Regions from separate parts of the Virgibacillus sp. 6R genome, predicted to be linked through region 1. Evidence: predicted binding sites of a transcription regulator. Region 1 holds the regulator's gene; the other holds the start of a gene.
The links. Region 1 encodes Rex, which represses fermentation and respiration genes when NADH is low (regulators of the CRP and FNR family bind a similar motif). Its sites were predicted from a motif close to TTGTGAAATATTTCACAA; they were not measured.

Region 1 (11,007 bases):
GAAATTGCTACAGCTTCGAAGGTAAGTATTCAACTGCATGATGAAGCAATTCCAGTGCATGATAGTTTTTCCCAGTTTTCCAAGGAAGACCAACAGCAATGGAAGTATTTTGGTGGAGAAGATTTTGAGTTAATCGGGACAGTTGCCCCAAAAAATTGGGAAATATTAGTGGCGCTTGCTAAGCAATTAAATTTGCCGCTAACACAGATAGGTAAGGTGTTTTTTGAAGCCAATCATAATTATGTTTATATACAAAAAGGAAATCATCAGTTGGAAAGATTACTTAAACAAGGATATAATCATTTAAAGTAGGTGTACGGTTTGCAAATGTATGAGATAACAACAAATACAGAGGATACGACAATTCATTTAGGGGAAAATTTGGCTATGTTGTTAAATCCGGGAGATGTCGTTACACTAGAAGGTGATCTTGGTACTGGAAAAACCACCTTTACAAAGGGAATAGCCGCAGGGCTTGGAGTGAAACGAAATGTATCGAGTCCCACATTTACGATAATTAAGGAGTATGAAGGAGAAATACCTTTTTATCATATGGATGTGTACCGCTTGGAAAATAGTGAAGAAGATATAGGTTTTGATGAGTACTTTAATGGTGAAGGTATTACAGTTGTGGAATGGCCGCAGTTTATCGGTTCTTTTTTACCAGAAAAGTATTTGGAAGTTAAACTCACCGCTATTGATGAAAAGTCGCGGAAAATTACATTTATCCCACATGGAAGTCATTTCGAGTGGGTAGTAGAGCAATTAAAAAGCTAATTCGACATATGAGGAGTTATTTACATGAATATACTTGCAATGGATACATCTAATCAAGTATTAGCTGTTGCCATTCAACGGGATAATAAAGTGGTAGGTGAAATAGTTACCAATTTAGCGAAAAATCACTCCGTACGTTTAATGCCTGCAATTGATCAACTAATGAAAGAAGTTAATATGAAACCTGAACAATTGGAAAAAATAATTGTTGCAAAAGGTCCGGGTTCCTATACAGGGGTTCGAATCGGATTGGCTACCGCTAAATCCATGGCCTGGGCATTAAACATACCTGTTATTGGTGTTTCAAGCTTGGAAGTACTGGCATATCAAGGGCGCTTTTTTAATGGTGTCATCTGCCCTTTTTTTGATGCGAGAAGAGGATTAGTGTATACAGGATGTTATCGCTGGGATAATAATACGATGAAACTTATCCGGAAAGAAGAAAATTTTGCTATGGATGATTTGCTTGAGGAACTTAGCAGTTTGAATCAACCAGTATTATTTTTAAGTCCAGACATAGCGATTCATCAAGAGCAGATTAAGGCAGTACTGGACGATTTAGCAGTCATCCCTGAGGAACCAGACCATTTGCTTCGAGGAGTGCACTTAATTGCTGCAGCAAAAGGAAAACAACCAGAGCTAACACATACACTTCGTCCAAATTATCTTCGCTTAGCAGAAGCAGAGGCTAAATGGTTGGAAAAAAATAAAGGTTGTTAGCATAGTGATGAATAATGAAATAATAATTAGAAAAATGGCTCTAACAGATATAGATGCTGTCATGCGCGTAGAAAAGGAGTCATTTTCTACAGCTTGGACGATGGAGATTTTTTATCAGGAACTTACAGAAAACCCTCATGCTCATTATTTTGTAATTGAATATAACGGAAATATTGTAGGATATGCAGGTTTATGGATTGTTTTTGATGACGCGCAAATTACAAATATTGCCATTTTGCCTTCATATCGTGGAAAAAAGCTGGGTGAGCGTTTGTTCCAACACATGATGCATCATGCCTTGATCCACGGAGTTTGTCGTTTATCGTTAGAAGTAAGACAATCCAATATAGTTGCCCAAAAACTGTATCGGAAATTTGGGCTCGTCCCAGGTGGAATTCGTAAGCATTATTATACAGATAACCAGGAGGACGCAATTGTAATGTGGGTGAATATAAAATGAATAAAGAATTATTAATATTAGGTATTGAAACAAGTTGTGATGAGACTGCCGTTGCAATTGTGAAAAATGGCAAGGAAATCTTGGCAAATGTCGTGTCTTCACAAATTGAAAGCCATAAGCGTTTTGGCGGCGTTGTGCCGGAAATTGCCTCACGCCACCATGTTGAGCAAATCACATATGTATTAGAGCAAGCGATGGAGCAAGCAGCTGTTTCCTGGGATGAGATTAGTGCAATAGCTGTTACAGAAGGACCGGGGTTAGTAGGCGCGCTTCTGGTAGGGGTGAATGCGGCAAAAGCGCTGGCTTTTGCAAAGCACAAGCCATTAATCGGAGTACATCATATTGCTGGGCATATTTATGCAAATCGCCTGCAACAGGAATTCCAGTTTCCTTTACTTGCACTGATTGTCTCTGGTGGTCACACAGAGTTGGTGATTATGAAAGCGCATGGTGAGTATGAACTAATCGGAGAAACTAGAGATGATGCAGCTGGAGAAGCTTATGATAAAGTTGCTAGGATGTTAGATTTACCTTACCCAGGCGGACCAGGAATTGATCGATTAGCAGGGCTGGGAGAAGAAACGATTGAATTCCCACGTGCTTGGCTGGAAGAGGGAAGCTACGACTTCAGCTTTAGTGGATTAAAATCGTCGGTTACAAATACAATCCACAATGCAAAACAACGTGGGGAGACGTTGAAACCGGAGGATATTGCAGCTAGCTTTCAAGCGAGTGTGGTAGATGTGTTAACAACTAAAACAGTGCGGGCTGCAAAACATTATAACGTAAAGCAAGTGATAGTAGCTGGAGGTGTCGCTGCAAACAAAGGGCTTCGGTCATCTTTACAACAGGAATTTGCAAATTTGAAGATTCCTTTACAAATTCCCCCACTTTATTTATGTACAGATAACGCTGCGATGATTGCAGCTGCTGGTGCGATTGCTTTTGCACAAGGAAAACGGTCTACACTGGACTTAAACGCTCGTGCCTCTATGCCATTAAAGTAACCCAAGTTATACACAACCCTGTGCATAACTGTGAAAAATATTGTTATAGCAATATTACATTAGTGGATATTTTTTGTGGATAAATGCTATGTTGGTTGTGGATATTGTGAATAACTTCCATAATAACTTGCGATTAACTACTTGCAAACATGTTTACGGTGTGGATAATTAGAATTAGAGTAAATGTAGAAATTTGGTGATCAGCAATGTCAAAAAAGCAATCCTATTTTGTACAAACAGATTTAATTTCAATTTTTATTTTACTTGTATGTGTTAGTCTGCTTGCCATTTATAATGCACAACAATTAGAGCAATATGAGGGTAAAAACTTTTTATTACAGCAGGCAGTTTGGTTTACGGTTGGAGTTGGTATTGTAGCCGCCATTCAATATTTGGATGTGGAACAGATTTATAAAACAAGTGTATACGTTTATGCATTTGGTTTGTTCGTACTTTTAGTGTTGATAATTAGTCCAGAAAGTATTGCACCAACGAGAAATGGAGCAAAAAGCTGGTTTGATTTGAAGGTCGCTACTATCCAACCATCTGAATTTACAAAAATAACGACGATCGTTTATATGGCAGCAATTATCCACAAGCATAAAGAAAAATTTGTTATACCGACAATCAAATCGGACTTAAAATTGCTCTTTAAAATCCTTGCCATTGTAGCTGCTCCGGTGTTATTGATTATGAAGCAACCTGACTTTGGTACGTCCATGGTTTATCTATTTATAGCTGGTGTTATTATTATCCTTTCAGGTATTAATTGGAAGATTATCACCACATTAATTGTTAGTATTTCATCTGGTTTGGGAGCTGTGTTAGCTTTTATCGTTAAGTTTCCTGATTTAGCAAAAGATTTGGTCGGTAAAGAGCAGGAATACCAAATAGACCGAATACTGACTTGGTTTGATCCAACGCAGGAAGCAAGTGATGCCTCATGGCATTTTGATCAGGCCTTTATGGCACTTGGCTCCGGACAATTATTTGGCAAAGGGTTAGGTAATCAGCAAGTGTCGTTTCCCGAAGCGCAAACTGACTTTATATTCTCTATTATAGGTGAAAGCTTTGGCTTTGTCGGCAGTGCGCTCGTTATCTTTTTGTACTTTATTTTCCTGTACAAACTGGTGATGATTGGTCTTTCGATTTATAAACACTCTGCCTTTGCTGCGTATACTTGTTTTGGCTATATGAGCCTAATGCTTATCCACGTGTTTCAAAATATTGGCATGGCTTTAGGAATCATGCCAGTAACAGGAATACCGCTACTTTTAGTAAGCTATGGTGGAAGCTCGGTGATGGCAGCGATGCTCGGTTTCGGAGTGATTTACCGGATTGCTGTGGAAAACTCTATCCAAAACGATTATTTATTTAAATAGTGCTTGTGGATAAGAAACGATAACACCTGTTTTATCCACAAAAATTCATTGTCGGTCTTCGTGTATATAAAATTGAAATTCCCCCACATGACAAGCAAATGTCATGTGGGGGAGTTAATCTTCCTGCAATATTGTCCATTCTTCCATTAATTGATCGATCTTCTGTTTATGTTGATTTACCTCTTGCGATAGTTCCAACGCTTTTTCATGATCTTGATATACTTCTGGTAATTCCATCTGGCCTTCCAATCGCTCTACTTGACCTTCTAACTGTTCAATTTCTGTTTCCAGTTCCTCAATTCGCCTTTGTTTCTTTCGTTCTTCTCGCTGCATTTGTTTATCACGTTCAAAATCAAGTCTTCTTTCACCAGAGGAGGTTTTGCCACTATCCTGTTGTGTTTTATTCAATCGTTTTAATTCTGCTTCTTCCGCCTTTTTTTCCAAATAATAATCATAATCTCCAAGATAGATCGTCGTTTTTAATTTTTGCAGTTCTGCCACTTGATCAGCGATTTTATTAATAAAATAACGGTCATGCGAAACAAATAAGATCGTACCAGGGAAATCGATTAATGCCGCTTCTAATACTTCTTTACTATCGATATCTAAATGGTTGGTAGGTTCATCGAGAATTAATAGATTTGCTTTTTGCATCATCAATTTTGCTAAAGCTAATCGCGCTTTTTCACCACCACTTAAAGCATTTACAGTCTTTAAGACGTCATCTCCGGAAAACAGGAAATTACCGAGTACGGTTCGAATATCTTTCTCATTTGTCGTTGGGTAGTCATCCCATAATTCCATAAGTACTGTTTTGGAGGAGTGTAAGTTTGCTTGTTCCTGATCATAATAGCCGATTTGTACATTGGTTCCGAGCTGAATAGTTCCTTGAGTCGATTTTAGTTGTCCAGTCACCATTTTTAATAACGTCGTTTTACCAATTCCGTTTGGCCCAACAAGAGCAATTCTTTCTCCTCGGTTGATCTGCAGATGTACATGTTGAAATAAATAATCTGTTTCACCTGGATACCGGAACGACAAGTCGTTTATTTTCAGCACATCATTGCCACTTCGACGGTTAATCCTAAATGAAAACGATGCAGAGGCTTCATCACCTAATGGTTTATCTATTATTTCCATTTTTTCCAGTTGTTTACGTCTGCTTTGGGCTCGCTTCGTTGTCGAAGCTCGTACAATGTTCCGCTGAATAAAGTCTTCCATTTTCATAATTTTTGTTTGTTGCTTTTCATATTCTTTCCATTCTTTTTCAAAATCAAGTGCTTTTTGCTCTAAGTATTTACTATAAGTTCCCACGTATCGTTTTGTCTGATGCCGAGAGATTTCATAAACAATAGACACTGTTTTATCCAAAAAATAGCGGTCGTGTGATACAACAACTACAGCCCCGGGATAATTGCTTAGATAACTTTCAAGCCAGTTTAATGTTTCAATGTCCAAATGGTTGGTCGGTTCGTCTAAAATAAGCAACTGCGGCTTTTTTAACAACAGCTTTCCCAATGAAAGCCTTGTTTTTTGCCCGCCGCTTAGTGTTTGAATCGGTGTGTCATAATCAAACATGTGAAAATTCAATCCATTCAAGACGGCTTTTATATCTGCTTCATAAGTATAACCCCCATTTTGTTCATAACTGTGCTGTAGGCGGTCATAATCATGTAATAATTTTTGATAAGCTTCTGGACTGTAGTTTGTAGCTTGCTCCATTTGCTGTTCCATGAAGCGAAGCTGTTGTTCTTGTTTTTTTAATTCAGGAAACACAGTAAGCATTTCCTGCCAAATCGTTTTTTCAGTTTCTAGCGTCGTATGTTGTGCGAGATAACCCATTGTCAGGTCTTTAGGTCGGAATAATTCACCCTGATCGTAACTTAGTTCTCCTGCCATTATTTTCAATAAAGTAGATTTCCCCGAGCCATTTCTTCCAACAATTGCTATTCGGTCATGGTCTTTTACTTCCAGCTTTATATTTGATAAGATTTTATCAGCACCAAATGATTTTGTGAGTCCGTTGATTTGCATCAGTATCATTATATTCACCCCATCTCTCCTAGTGTATCTTACTTTCCTAAAATCAATCAATATAATTGTGAACTAAGTCACGACTTATTTCCATATTTCTGTTAAAATAAAGGAGAGATAGTGAGAGATTAAATATATTATAAAAAAGCTTTACGTTATTTTAGGTATCTACCTTTCCCTGCTTACATGAAAAAAGAAAAAGAAAGACGAATAAGTTGCCTTTAATTTCCATTTTTTAAACATAGGAATAACAAGAAATTGATAGGAAGGGAGTAATAGTGCATTAGGCTCTTTGTATATGGAAGTGTAAATGATTCGAATAAATTTACGCAAAGCCCATTGTTTTAGAATGGACGATATTTGTATCGAGATAATGAATCATTTTAAAGTATGAAGCATCCTTGCCTATAGCATAAGAACTTTGGTTTTGTATTTTTTGTTGCTTTTTTATGTAAGCGATACACAATTTTGTTAGGAAAATGTTAACGGTAGAGCCGAGATATTAGTTGATAGTATGTTTTAACGAACAACCAATATTGAAGTAAAGGAAGGAATTAATATGATGGAGCAAAATAAAATACCTCAAGCGACTGCAAAGCGTTTACCACTGTATTATCGATTTATAAACAATTTAAATCATCAAGGAAAAAAGCGTGTATCTTCAAAAGAACTCAGCGATGCGGTTAAAGTTGATTCAGCTACAATTCGCAGAGATTTCTCGTATTTTGGAGCGTTAGGTAAAAAAGGATACGGTTACAATGTGGAATATTTGCTTGAATTTTTTCGGAAAACATTGGATCAGGATGAAACGACAGATGTTGCACTTATTGGTGTTGGTAATTTAGGTACGGCATTTTTACATTATAATTTTATGAAAAACAATAATATAGCAATTAAAATGGCGTTTGACAGCGACCCTAAAAAAGTAGGAACCACGATTAGTGATGTTCCAGTGTACCATATTGAGGAATTAGATGATAAATTGGGCGATATTCAAGTGGCGATATTAACTATCCCCGCAAGTGAAGCACAAAGTATGGCTGACCATTTAATTGAACAGGGTGTTGAAGGAATATTGAATTTCACACCAGCGAGAATTACTGTACCACCAAATATTCGAGTGCATCATATCGACTTAGCAGTAGAATTACAAGCATTGGTTTATTTCTTAAAACATTACCCTCTCACCACAGATGAAGAAGAGGAAGAGGAGTAAGTAAGGTGGATATAGCTTTTTCTGCAGTGGGCTAACAAATTTATATGCTTTCTAGAGTAAACAAGCAGGAATAAGGAAGTGTCCCCCTTATTCCTGCTTGTTGTTCCGTTTGCGCTGAAAGTGAATAGCTAGTAAACGGATGCCAACACCAGTCTCAAGCGTAGCAAATAATGCTAAGACCATCGTTGTTATATTCCACATTGTCTCGTCTACACTTAAAATAGCAACATATGTAAAGAATGCTCCCATAATAAGATAGATGATCCCCATTGTCTTGGGTGAAACTCTCATAATTTAAAGCCTCCAACAATAAAACGTTTTCTTATTTTACGTCCAATCTTAATTAATCGAAATCTTTGTCTATTACAACAGCGCAGGAACCAGAACATAGCTGTATCTGGTTCCCGCTAACTATAATTAAAAATAACCAAAGAGAATAGTTTGCAGTTCATTTAGCTGTTTTTCCAGTTCTGCGGGATCAATGTTGTATTGTGCAATTACAACAAGCCCGTTCATTGCCATATGAGCAAAAATGGGAACGATGATTCGCTTTGTTTTCACATATAAATAAGCAAACACGAGCCCCATTGTTCCGTAAACTAAAATATGCTGCGGTTCACGGTGAATCAAACCGAAAATAACTGCAGATAAAAGTGCTGCAATAAAAAAGTTCGTCCGTTTATAAAGACCTCCGAAAATAATTTTGCGAAAAATTATTTCTTCTAAAATGGGTGCAGCTAGAATTGGAATGATCATAAATAAAGGGACAGCTCGAGTCATTTCCATGATTCCTTGTGTGTTTTCGGAGCCTGGTTCAACTCCAAATACCATCGTTTGAATAAAGTTAGCTATGCCTTGGCTAAATATAGCTATAAACGCACCTAAAAGTGACCAGATGATGATCCCTCCAACAGAAGCACCATCACGTTGCTGCAATCCTAGCTTCATATCAGGCTTCATCAAGAACAGTACGACAATAAGACCTAATACAAAACTGATAATCGATCCATAAACAATTGCTTCTCCTTTGGAAACTGTAAATGCATTATATACTAAATTCGCTGTTAAAAAGACAGAAAACTGTGTAATAATGTAGGTAATAATAACCCACCAATATCTTTTTGGCAAAATAAAACGACTCCTTTTCTTTGGTGTACATATAGATTCTATTCATACTTCTTATGATTTTTCCTAATGGGATGAAGAAAAAGCAAGTAAATTAATAGTCCATTTAACTAATGTATTTTGAAGCAAATGGAGAAAAACAGAATTTTTTAGTATAGTTTTTATAACCGTACAGTATTTTATTATGGGGAGTTAAAAACCCAGCAAAAATACTATTCATTGTTTAAGTAGTTTATATTTGATTCATCTCATCTATTAACGATAACATAGAATGTACATGTTATTTTATCATAAATAGATGATTCTATATAACAGAAAGATTGAACGTATATGTATGATGGTAATTAGACTAAAAAGTTTGGTATATTGCATATTATCCGTTAAAGTTTATGCTTCTTTTTTACTGCATGTAAAAAAACAAAATAAAAAAATTATGCTTTCATACTTGCATTTTTATCTGGAATTATTTATTATAATAATTGGAATTAGCACTCACCTGATTCGAGTGCTAATAAAAATATGAGAATAGGATTAAGGAGGCTTTCTACACATGATTAAACCACTAGGAGATCGCGTTGTTATCGAGCTTGTTGAACAAGAAGAAAAAACTGCAAGCGGTATCGTACTTCCAGACTCTGCAAAAGAAAAACCTCAAGAAGGAAAAGTTGTTGCAGTTGGTTCTGGTCGCGTAACAGAAGATGGGAAAAAAATTGCCTTGGAAGTAAAAGAAGGAGATCGTATCATTTTCTCTAAATTTGCCGGTACGGAAGTGAAATACGAAGGCAAAGAATACTTAATTCTTCGTGAGAACGACATCCTGGCTGTAGTAAGCTAATCTCGATATAAATATAGAAAATACTTAATTTGAACTAACTTGAACAAATCAAAGGAGGACTTATCGATGGCTAAAGAAATTAAATTTAGTGAAGATGCTCGTCGCGCAATGCTACGTGGTGTAGATGCATTAGCAGATGCGGTAAAAGTTACATTAGGACCTAAGGGACGTAACGTTGTATTAGATAAAAAATTCGGTTCACCGCTTATTACTAATGATGGTGTAACGATTGCAAAGGAAATCGAGCTAGAAGATCATTTTGAAAATATGGGAGCTCAGCTAGTATCAGAAGTTGCTTCTAAAACAAATGACGTTGCTGGTGACGGTACAACGACTGCAACTGTATTAGCTCAGTCCATGATTCGTGAAGGTCTTAAAAACGTAGCATCCGGTGCTAATCCGGTTGGTGTTCGCCGCGGAATCGAAAAGGCTGTTGAAGTAGCAGTAAAAGAACTAAAAAATATTTCCAAGTCAATCGAAAGCAAGGAATCTATTGCTCAAGTAGCAGCAGTTTCTTCTGACGATGCAGAAGTTGGTAAGTTAATTTCTGAAGCAATGGAACGTGTTGGTAACGACGGAGTTATTACTATTGAAGAATCAAAAGGTTTCAACACAGAGCTAGAAGTAGTTGAAGGTATGCAATTTGACCGTGGATATGCTTCTCCATACATGGTAACAGACCAAGACAAAATGGAAGCAGTTTTGGAAAATCCGTACATCCTAATTACGGATAAGAAAATTGGTAACATTCAAGAAGTATTACCTATACTTGAACAAGTTGTACAGCAAGGAAAACCTTTATTGATGATTGCTGAGGATGTAGAAGGCGAAGCGCTTGCTACATTAGTAGTTAACAAATTGCGTGGAACATTCAATGCAGTAGCTGTAAAAGCTCCTGGATTTGGTGACCGTCGTAAAGCAATGCTTGAAGATATTGCAACGTTAACTGGAGGAGAAGTTATTACAGAAGATCTCGGCTTAGATCTTAAGAGCGCTACGATGGATCAGCTAGGTCGTGCTGCTAAAGTAGTTGTTACAAAAGAAAACACTACGATTGTAGAAGGTTCTGGTAACCCTGAAGCAATCTCTGCACGTGTTGCGCAAATCCGTGCACAAGTGGAAGAAACAACTTCTGAATTTGATAAAGAAAAGCTACAAGAACGTTTAGCTAAGCTAGCAGGTGGAGTGGCAGTTGTTAAAGTTGGAGCTGCAACAGAAACGGAATTAAAAGAACGTAAGCTACGTATTGAGGATGCTTTGAACGCTACTCGTGCAGCTGTAGAAGAAGGTATTGTTGCCGGTGGTGGTACAGCATTCATGAACATTTACAACAAAGTAGCTGAACTAAGCCTTGAAGGTGATGAAGCAACTGGTGCTAACATTGTACGTCGTGCTATGGAAGAGCCAGTACGTCAAATCGCACACAATGCTGGTTTAGAAGGATCTATCAT
Region 2 (11,007 bases), 980 kb from region 1:
AATTGTGACAGCTTATTTTCCTTATATACAAGGGTTGCATATTCTACTGGATTATTATATAGATCAACAGGAGGATAAAGAGGAGGGCGACTTAAATTTCTGTTCGTACTATGAAAGTCAAACGGTCATGCATGAACGCTTCCAATATTTTTGTGAGCAGGCAAAGGTATATGCAGGTACCATACCTAATCCAAGCTTCCATAAGATGGTTGTTCAAGGGTTGGTTGGATTATATTTAGGGGATGGGAAAGTAAATCACATAAATGATTCAACGCCCTTCAAACAGCTGCTGTTTCAAACTGCTGGAAAGCCTGCTATGTTTTTTTATCGTAATACAAGAATATATTATTTTTTTAAACAGTTTATACATTAAAGAACCGCTGTTACAAATAAGTAACAACGGTTCAGTACAGTTTACTGTTCTTGGGTAGGGTAGAAACTGTAAATATGTGAATTATAAAGCGTTGGTTTTACAAGTTCAGGAAGAAAACTATCTTCAACTTTATCTTGGATGTTATATTCCTTTGTATGCGTCACGATAGATAGTGGCTAATTCGGTAATTAAAGGTAGCTTCGGATTGGCTGTAGTACATTGATCTTCAAATGCTAGTTCAGCAAGGGTATCAACTTTTGCTTCAAATTCCTGTTTATTTACGCCTGTATCCTTAATGCTCATTGGGATATTCAGTTCTTTAGCAAGCTTAATGATTGCTTGAACTAAGCTTTCTACTCCTTCTTCAACCGTTCTTGCTGGAAGTCCTAGAGCTTTTGCTATTTCTGCATAACGTTCATCAGCAACAAAATAAGCGTATTTAGGGAATGTAGCAAATTTTTCTGGTTTTTTCGCATTGTAACGAATGACATGTGGCAGTAAAATTGTATTTGCTCTACCGTGCGCAATACCAAATGCAGCCCCTAGTTTATGTGCTAATGAGTGATTAATTCCTAAGAACGCATTGGAGAATGCCATTCCCGCTATCGTTGATGCATTATGCATTTTTTCTCTAGCTAACTCATCATTTCCGTTGTGATATGCTTTCGGCAAATATTGAAACACTAATTGGATGGCCTTGATGGCAAGTGCATCTGTATAATCATTCGCCAAGTTGGATACATAAGCTTCAATGGCATGTGTTAATACGTCCATACCAGTATCAGCTGTTACTTGCTTTGGAACAGACATAACGAATTGCGGATCAACGATTGCAACATTTGGTGTCATTTCATAGTCAGCTAATGGATATTTAGTATTTGATTCTTTATCGGTAACAACTGTAAAAGATGTAACTTCTGAGCCCGTTCCTGACGTAGTCGGCACACATACTAATTGAGCAAGTCGTCCTAACTTCGGATATTTTACGATACGTTTTCGAATGTCCATGAATTTTTGTTTTAGGGCATTAAAATCTGCATCTGGATACTCATAGAATAACCACATTGCTTTAGCGGCGTCCATTGGTGATCCACCACCGATAGCGATAATAACGTCTGGCTTAAATTGTTGCATTAACGCCGTACCCTTACGGATAGTATCAATTGATGGGTCAGCTTCGACATCTGAAAATATTTCACAATGAACATAATCAGGACGTTTCCGCAAATAGTAAAGTGCTTTATCGACGTAACCAAGCTCAACCATCATAGGATCTGTGACAATAAATGCTTTTGATATGTCCGGCATTTTTTCTAAATATTGAATTGCATTTTTTTCGAAATAAATTTTAGGAGGTAGTTTAAACCATTGCATATTATTTCTCCTCCGCGCCATTTTTTTGATGTTCATTAAATTAATCGTTCCGACGTTTGTTGATACCGAGTTTCCTCCATACGTTCCACAGCCTAAAGTAAGAGAAGGCATATGATTATTGTAAATATCGCCGATAGCTCCTTGAGAAGAAGGGGAATTTACGATAAGTCTTCCTGCTTTCATGCGGAGCGAGAACGTTTCGATAACCTGTTGATCAGTGGAATGAATAACAGCTGAATGCCCAAGTCCGCCGAAGTGAAGCATTTCATCAGCACGCTTTAAACCTTCTTCTGTACTATTTACTTTGTAGCAAGCTAGTACAGGACTTAATTTTTCTCTGGATAATGGAAATTCTGGTCCAACCCCTTCAATTTCTGCTAGTAATATTTTTGTGTTTTTAGCTACATTTACTCCAGCCATTTTAGCAATTTCATATGCAGGTTTACCGACAATATCAGGGTTGACTGCACAGGTAGTTGGATTGATAACGAGTTTCTCTACTTTCTTTCTTTCTTCTTCTGTTAGGAAATGACAATTATTGGCAACTAGCTCGTGTTTCACCGTATCATAAATCTCTTGGTCAATGATAACCGCTTGTTCAGAAGCACAGATCATTCCATTATCAAATGTTTTGGATAAAATCAAATCATTAACAGCTCGTTTTATTTGCGCTGTTTTTTCGATATAACAAGGCACGTTTCCTGGACCGACTCCAAGAGCTGGTTTTCCAGAACTATAAGCAGATTTAACCATACCAGATCCACCAGTAGCTAAGATAAGCGATACACCGGAATGATTCATTAATCCCTTCGTAGCCTCTACAGAAGGAGATTCAATCCACTGTATACAATTTTTAGGTGCCCCTGCTTTGATTGCTGCATCCAATAATACTTTTGCTGCTTGACTGCTACATTTTTGAGCAGAAGGATGGAAAGCAAAAATAATCGGGTTTCTTGTTTTAATCGAAATGAGTGATTTAAACATCGTAGTAGATGTTGGGTTTGTAACTGGTGTTATTCCACAGATTATTCCAGCAGGTTCAGCAATTTCTACGATTCCTTCTTGTTCATCCTCATGAATTACACCAACAGTTTTATCATATTTAATATTGTGGTAAATATATTCCGTTGCAAAAATATTTTTGATTGCTTTATCTTCAAAGACCCCTCGTCCGGTTTCTTCAATTGCTAGTTTTGCTAGTGGCATATGTTGGTCGAGTCCAGCTAAGGCCATTTCTTTGACAATTGTATCAATCGTTTCCTGATCTAACTGTTTTAAACCTTCTAAAGCCTCTTCAGCTTGAGAAACTAACTGATCAATTCTGGTAGCAACTTGCTCTTCTTTTCCTCTTGTTTTATCAGTCATAATAGGACTCCTCCTTAGTTTGTGAAATACTGAGCAATCTTTTTACACCTTCATTATATAACGTGTTTTTATAAATTTCCACACCTTTTGTGAAATACTGAGCATACTTTTTAGTTTGTAATCGCTGTACTATAACAAGCAAACGTTTCCATTATTGGTTTAATAGGATTATGTATTTTTTGTGAACAGACGATGCTTTTACCTTACTTCTATGATTTAATAAGACTTTCGTGGATAGAATTATCGAGAATTGCTCAAGTCCTAAGTGATTACGAAACATACCTAAGAACTTCACTTTGGGGAGTTATGGGGGTTAGCAGCATAATAAATTCCCAATTCGTTTAAGGTCATCCATTTGGTCATAGACAATCTAGCGGGGATGAAAGAAAAGCCACACTGATTGGTGTTCATTTACAGTGTATACAATAATGCTGTTTGGAGTGCTATATGCTAAAAGATTTGAAAAAGACTATAACTTTGTTAGGTGAAATGCGCCCTTGCTCAATGATGGATGCTGCTTGAAGAAAACAAAGTAATTATGCAGCTAATATATAGGAAGAAAATAGTTAAGTCAGTATATTTTTTTATAAATGGAGCAGGAAATTTATCCCGCATATAAGCTGTTGTAAGACTCTTACTTAACAGGAGTTGAATAATCTGTACTGTAACAAGTCTAAGTGGGAGGTAACAAGTACCTATGCTCTATTTCTTAAACGCCTTTAAGTCATTCCATTATGGTGCTAACAATCCGTGGAGGAGGAATGAAAACCCTCACTAATTGAAGATTTACTTTATTGTTTTGAATGTTTACATACGCCCCCCCGTTTCACAAGCAGAGGCAGAGAACTTTTTAGAGTAGTGTGTAAAAAAATATGGGATGCTTGGAGTCGTGCTTAGTAGAAGTTGTTGTAACTGGCAATAAGATCTCCTCCACTTCCATGCTAAGAAGTGAAACCTAGGGAGGTAAGTGGAGGATCCAACTGCAGGTTAAATGAACGTTTCTGTTTATAGACCTTTAGGTTAGATAACCTTGTGGTACTAACTAATCTTTAAAGAAGGATAAAAGAAAACCCTGATTGTAGATACGCTTTATGTACTGCTTGTTTTGTTTTAATGATGTAGCAGCTATAAACTTAATATCTTCGTTTTCTTTTTTCAATTGCAATAATGAAGGGCGGATTATTTTTTTGATTAATAAATCGATATTGTAATACATGATAGGAACGTTGGCTTAACTGCATTACATGTTTTAATACAGCTTCCTTTTCTTCTTGTCCTCCTTGATGACCATAATAGACAACGATAACAATTAGGCCGTTTGTTTTTAAATAATGTAAAATCGTGTTGATGGCGGAAATGGTTGAAGCAGCGTTTGTTATGATGGATTTGTCGCTTTTAGGTAAATAGCCAAGATTAAATACAGCTCCACCAATTAACATTTCTTTCGTAGGTAAGTATTTTTCTAAGTTTTCATGGCTATCATGAATGACAGATACATTCGTTTTTTGATGATCTTCTATTAGCTGTTTGGTTGTTTGGATTGCTTGTGCTTGAATATCAAATGCCAGGACATGACCGTTTGCGCCAACAACGTTGCTTAAAAACAATGTGTCCTTTCCATTTCCGCAGGTAGCATCAATAACCGTTTCATCCTTTTCGATCGTTGATTCTAGTAAATAATGGGCATAGTGTAAAATTCCGTGCAACATGATTATCTCCTTTTATTGACTTATTCATTGTTATTTTATCAGATTGAGTCATACGTTGTCTTGACAAAGCGATACGAATTCATTACAATTCGATATAATAGGATAGGATAATGACAATGCCGAGGAATAGTAATAAATCCCTTCAGGTATAGAGAGGCAGTGATTGGTGGAAACTGTCCCTGAATATTTATGAACTCGCCTTGAGCCGTTGCAGAAGCGAATTTTTATGTAGTTTCTGACGTATGTCCACGTTACGGATTTTAAGCGAATGCAGATCATGCATTAAATTGGGTGGTACCGCGGGAAATAGCATCTCGTCCCTTCTATAACTAAGGAGGGATAGAGATGCTTTTTTTGATGACGTAATGATTTTGAGTTCTGTGCAGAATATAGCGGATAAATTTGAATGACAGGCACGAAGCCTTACTACGTCCCAAACATATTTCTGCTTGAATAATAATACTTGGCAATCGCTTGAACTAATGTCTGAATTGCCTAAGTTGAAGATAAAGGGAGGAAAATACATGAGTTTCCATCATCAGCAAATAGAAAAGAAATGGCAAACGTATTGGCTGAAGAATAAAACATTTAAAACGGATACGTTTTCCGAAAAAGAAAAAATATATGCACTAGATATGTTCCCGTATCCATCGGGATCAGGTTTGCATGTAGGTCATCCAGAAGGGTATACAGCTACTGATATTATTTCCAGAATGAAACGAATGCAAGGCTATGAAGTATTGCACCCAATGGGGTGGGATGCATTTGGTCTTCCAGCTGAACAGTATGCCATTGATACAGGCAATAGTCCAGCGGAATTTACGAAGAAGAATATAGCTGTTTTTAAGCGTCAAATCCAAGCACTAGGGTTTTCTTACGACTGGGACCGTGAAATCAACACAACAGATCCTGACTATTATAAGTGGACACAGTGGATTTTTATAAAATTGTATGAACGTGGTCTAGCATACATGGATGAAGTTCCAGTTAATTGGTGCCCTGCTTTAGGAACGGTATTAGCAAATGAAGAGGTTATCGATGGAAAAAGCGAACGAGGAGGCCATCCCGTGATCCGCAAGCCGATGAAGCAATGGATGTTGCGAATAACTGCATATGCGGATCGACTGTTAGAGGATTTGGAAGAATTGGATTGGCCTGAGAGCTTAAAAGATATGCAACGTAATTGGATTGGCAGATCTGAAGGTGCTGAGGTTCGGTTTGAAATTGCTTCCTTTAATGAGGAATTTACAGTGTTTACAACTAGACCCGATACATTGTTTGGAGCCACATACGCCGTTTTCGCTCCAGAACACCCTTTAGTGAAGAAAATTGTAACAGAGGAACAAAGAGAAGCTGTCGATAATTACATCCATGCAATTGAAACGAAGTCTGATTTAGAACGCACAGAATTATCAAAGGAAAAAACAGGCGTATTCACAGGTGCATATGCGATTAATCCTGTAAATGGTAACAAGATGCCAATCTGGATTGCTGATTATGTGTTAATGAGTTACGGTTCAGGAGCAATTATGGCGGTTCCGGCACATGATGAAAGGGACTATGAATTTGCTACAAAGTTTGAACTTCCGATTGTTGAAGTAGTTGCAGGCGGAGATATTTCAAAAGAAGCTTATACTGGTGATGGTGAACATATTAATTCTGAATTTTTGAATGGTCTAGGTAAAGATGCAGCCATTTCTAAAATAATTGACTGGTTGGAGGAGCATGAAAAAGGTACAAAAAAAATAACGTACCGCCTTCGTGACTGGTTGTTCGCTAGACAGCGCTATTGGGGAGAACCAATTCCGGTTATCCACTGGGAAGATGGTTCGATGACAACTGTGCCTGAAGAAGAATTGCCATTAGAATTACCAAAAATGGATAACATTAAGCCTTCGGGTACTGGAGAATCACCTTTAGCTAATTGTACAGAGTGGGTAAATGTCGTAGACCCTAAAACTGGTATGAAAGGAAGAAGAGAAACAAATACAATGCCACAATGGGCAGGAAGTTGCTGGTATTTCTTGCGCTATATTGATCCGAAAAATGGTGACCAGTTGGCTGATCCGGATGCTCTAAAGCGATGGTTACCAGTTGATTTATATATTGGCGGGGCTGAGCATGCTGTTCTTCATCTACTATATGCACGCTTCTGGCATAAGTTTTTATATGATATAGGTGCCGTACCAACCAAAGAACCGTTCATGAAGTTATTTAACCAAGGAATGATTCTTGGAGAAGGCAATGAAAAAATGAGTAAGTCAAAAGGGAATGTTGTAAATCCCGACGATGTACTAGAGTCTCATGGTGCAGATACATTGCGGCTTTATGAAATGTTTATGGGGCCTTTAGACGCCTCTGTTGCCTGGTCGGAAAATGGACTTGATGGCTCACGTCGTTTCCTTGATCGTGTGTGGCGACTTATTGTTGATGAAAATGGTCAACTTTCTCATAAAATTGTGGAAGAAAATGACGGTAGGCTAGAAAAAACGTATCATGAAACGGTGAAAAAAGTGACCGAGGATTTTGATAATCTACATTTTAATACAGCTATTTCACAAATGATGGTATTTGTTAATGAATGTTATAAAGCAGAGAATCTCTATAAAGAATATATTGTAGGGTTTATAAAGATGCTCTCACCAATTGCTCCTCATATTACTGAAGAAATATGGCAAATACTAGGTCATTCTAACACGATTGCTTATGAACCATGGCCAACTTATGATGAAAATAAATTGGTCGAAGATGAAGTGGAGATTGTTTTGCAGGTAATGGGGAAAGTTCGCGCGAAAATCCTTGTCTCGAAGGATACTTCAAAGGAAGAATTGGAAAAAGTGGCTTTGGAAAATGAAAAAGTAAAAGAGTTGATTGCTGGTAAAACGGTTCGTAAAGTTATTGTTGTACCAGAAAAACTAGTTAATATCGTTGCAAATTAAGCAGGATAACATTTTTTATTAACAAAGGCGCGGGGCGCCCGTTTAGCAACGTAGCGATTGGAACGAATCAACTAAAGATTTAGGAATCATGCCACTAAAACAGGGGTATGCCGACGTCTGGGCGGCAAGCCCGTTTTTAGTCGGCCTTCCCCTTAGTGACAAACCGATGATGCCTTATCGTAGGGCGCATTTCTAAAGTCACCTAGTTGCTGGGCTCATGCGCCGGACGTGGCTATTCGGTTCGTTATCCCCAAGTACCTCATTTTATACTTTTGTATGAAAAAAAGCTATTTACCATTATATAAGTTATTTATTTTAGGTAGTATTTCAAGAATCTAAACATTATAAAGCAAAATTTTTCATAATAGATGGTGGCTCGCGCTCTAGGCGAGCCATGGTGGTTTCTTATCTCATAAAAAAGAGTTTCTTGCAAAACTTTTTAAAATGAATAAACCGCATGAAGTTAGATTGCCAACTCTGATTTCATGCGGTTTTATTGTTTCTCGTATATAAGTTGCTGTAAGACTCCCACTTCAGGAGTTGGATAATCTGTACTGCGGCAAGTCTAAGTGGAAGATAACAGCACCAATGCCCGATTCATTTATCTAACAATCTGTGGCGGAGGAATGCCCCCCATTGATGGAAGATTCAACACTTTATTAAGTGCGTTTTTTAAATAGATGGAACCCAGTCTGTTTTTATAATAATCCAATTATCATTTTCAAAATACCATATTGTTTCAACTGTGCCAAGCTGGTCGGCATGGTAAGCACCGCTAATTTGTTGATAGCTTTTTAACCCATACCCTTTACTTGCGCTAATTTTAATTGGTTCAAAGAAAGCGATCGGATCAATCATAACGGATTTATTTTCAGAAATTAAATTCCCTTCCTTATTATAAATTCCAAGTCGAATATAATCTTCTGCCCGAGGTTGTACATCTACTTTAATCGGTTTACTTGTAGCGGTTAATTGTATGTTAACCTTAAAGTTTGGTTGAAAACTCCCGCTTAAATAAGTCTGTTCAGGCAATGGTATTCTTTGTAGAACGGTGTGAAGGATTGTGTTTAATTGGTAACTATAAAGTCCACCACTTCCACCGGTAGCGCTTTGGTAAAAAATATCCTTTATTCCATCGTGATTCAAATCTATAAATTGTAAACTCGGATCATAGCCGCCAGGGTATATTATTTGCCATTGATTTTGCTCGTTAGAAATTTCCGCCCATATTTCTCGATAATAAGTTGATCCAGAAGAAAACAGTGTTCCCAACAATTTGATTGTTTCTAGTTTGTTATCTCCAGTAACATCCGCATGATATGTTTGAATTAAAGTTGGTTTTGTCTCTTCAGCATATGTATTTGGCAAAGGAAAAACAAATAACAATATACTGAATAGAAAAAACGTATATATATACTTCATCATTCACTCTCCATTTTTATTTTGTTAACTTTAGAATGTGTTACAGGGTTGAAAGTTATCCGTTGAAAATTTATTATGTAAGTACGTGTTATAGAGTTGGATTACGAGTCCTATAAGTGTTTCTATTTATACTGTAGATAAGTTACTGTAAGTAGACTCCTACTTCTGAAGTTGGATATCTGTACTGCAACAAGTCTAAGCAGGAGATAACAGCACCTAAATGACCGTATTTCGTAAGAGGCCTTTAGGTCAACCATTATCGTACTAACAATCAGTAGGGGAAGGAATAAAAACCCCGCCGATTGAAGATTCACTTATATGAAAAATCAAACGTAGATATGATACCAGTTGTTTAATGCTGTAGCTTCTATTGCACACTGTAATTATGAGGTAATACGGAACAGTCAACAATGAGGTCCATCATTATAATACAAACGACTTTGCAAATAGAGTGTACACGCAACACAGTACTTTGTACTAAAAATGAAAAGCTAGAGGTGAGAAAATGGTTAGAGTAAAAGAATTGACACCAGAAGAAGTAGAGAAAAAATTAGCAAAAAATGATGGCATAATAGAGCTTATCGATGTACGTGAAGACGATGAAGTGGCACAAGGCAAGATTCCAGAGATAACACATATTCCTTTACAGCAAATCCCTGAGAAAACTGAGCAATTAGATAAAACTAAACAATATATTATGGTATGTCGGTCTGGAAGGAGAAGTGAAAAAGCTGCTGCTTATTTACAAGAACAAGGCTTCAATGTAACCAATATGGTTGGTGGGATGCTGGAATGGAAGGGAGAAGTAATCAGTTAAGAAAAATGCGGGGAAAGGGTTGACTTTTTTCCTGCATACCTTTAATATAGTTTTTGCTGTCGCAAGCAGGAAAGCACTGTTAGCTGTTTATAATTACATGTTTGACATCTAGTCCTACACATGTTATAATTAAAATCCTCATTAAGGATAGTAACACAAGCATATAGCCTAATGAGGGAGCTAACTCGGTTATTAGTTTAAATAGTTTTATAATTATCGAGTTGACTATTTAAGGATGCTTTATTTGCTCTTTGAAAACTGAACAAAACAACCAGTATGTCAAGAAAAGCAATCTCTGTTTTTCTTTTAAAAAATCGACCGAGAGCAATCTCGGAAGAAGCTAAGAATGATGAAGAACGGTGTTCATCATCACAAACTTTTATGGCAAATGAGTAACACGTTACTTATTTGCACAAGTGCAACTTCACTTTTGCAAACACCAAAAGTGAGTTTTCTATGGAGAGTTTGATCTTGGCTCAGGACGAACGCTGGCGGCGTGCCTAATACATGCAAGTCGAGCGCGGGAAGCAAGCAGATCTCCTTCGGGAGTGACGCTTGTGGAACGAGCGGCGGACGGGTGAGTAACACGTGGGCAACCTACCTGTAAGACTGGGATAACTCCGGGAAACCGGGGCTAATACCGGATGATACATATCGTCGCATGACGAGATGTTGAAAGGCGGCATATGCTGTCACTTACAGATGGGCCCGCGGCGCATTAGCTAGTTGGTGAGATAAAAGCTCACCAAGGCGACGATGCGTAGCCGACCTGAGAGGGTGATCGGCCACACTGGGACTGAGACACGGCCCAGACTCCTACGGGAGGCAGCAGTAGGGAATCTTCCGCAATGGACGAAAGTCTGACGGAGCAACGCCGCGTGAGTGATGAAGGTTTTCGGATCGTAAAACTCTGTTGTTAGGGAAGAACAAGTGCCATTCGAATAGGTTGGCACCTTGACGGTACCTAACCAGAAAGCCCCGGCTAACTACGTGCCAGCAGCCGCGGTA

Region 2: the regulator Rex is predicted to act here: its motif matches at 3,132-3,149, upstream of adhE (bifunctional acetaldehyde-CoA/alcohol dehydrogenase).

The regions. Positions count from the first base shown of each region.
Region 1 is NZ_CP017762.1:1,592,691-1,603,697, reverse strand. Features, by position in the region: gene thiL (thiamine-phosphate kinase) at 1-312, shown strand, start outside; gene tsaE (tRNA (adenosine(37)-N6)-threonylcarbamoyltransferase complex ATPase subunit type 1 TsaE) at 328-777, shown strand; gene tsaB (tRNA (adenosine(37)-N6)-threonylcarbamoyltransferase complex dimerization subunit type 1 TsaB) at 802-1,497, shown strand; gene rimI (ribosomal protein S18-alanine N-acetyltransferase) at 1,505-1,957, shown strand; gene tsaD (tRNA (adenosine(37)-N6)-threonylcarbamoyltransferase complex transferase subunit TsaD) at 1,954-2,964, shown strand; gene BKP57_RS07260 (FtsW/RodA/SpoVE family cell cycle protein) at 3,171-4,346, shown strand; gene BKP57_RS07255 (ABC-F family ATP-binding cassette domain-containing protein) at 4,461-6,389, opposite strand; gene BKP57_RS07250 (redox-sensing transcriptional repressor Rex) at 6,943-7,596, shown strand; gene BKP57_RS07245 (YdiK family protein) at 7,684-7,887, opposite strand; gene BKP57_RS07240 (CPBP family intramembrane glutamic endopeptidase) at 8,014-8,724, opposite strand; gene groES (co-chaperone GroES) at 9,272-9,556, shown strand; gene groL (chaperonin GroEL) at 9,623-11,007, shown strand, end outside.
Region 2 is NZ_CP017762.1:614,685-625,691, reverse strand. Features, by position in the region: gene BKP57_RS02970 (tetraprenyl-beta-curcumene synthase family protein) at 1-373, shown strand, start outside; gene adhE (bifunctional acetaldehyde-CoA/alcohol dehydrogenase) at 515-3,112, opposite strand; gene BKP57_RS02960 (tRNA 5-(aminomethyl)-2-thiouridylate-methyltransferase MnmM) at 4,246-4,821, opposite strand; T-box leader at 4,929-5,146, shown strand; gene leuS (leucine--tRNA ligase) at 5,346-7,760, shown strand; gene BKP57_RS02950 (hypothetical protein) at 8,433-9,185, opposite strand; gene BKP57_RS02945 (rhodanese-like domain-containing protein) at 9,688-9,999, shown strand; rRNA gene BKP57_RS02940 (16S ribosomal RNA) at 10,453-11,007, shown strand, end outside.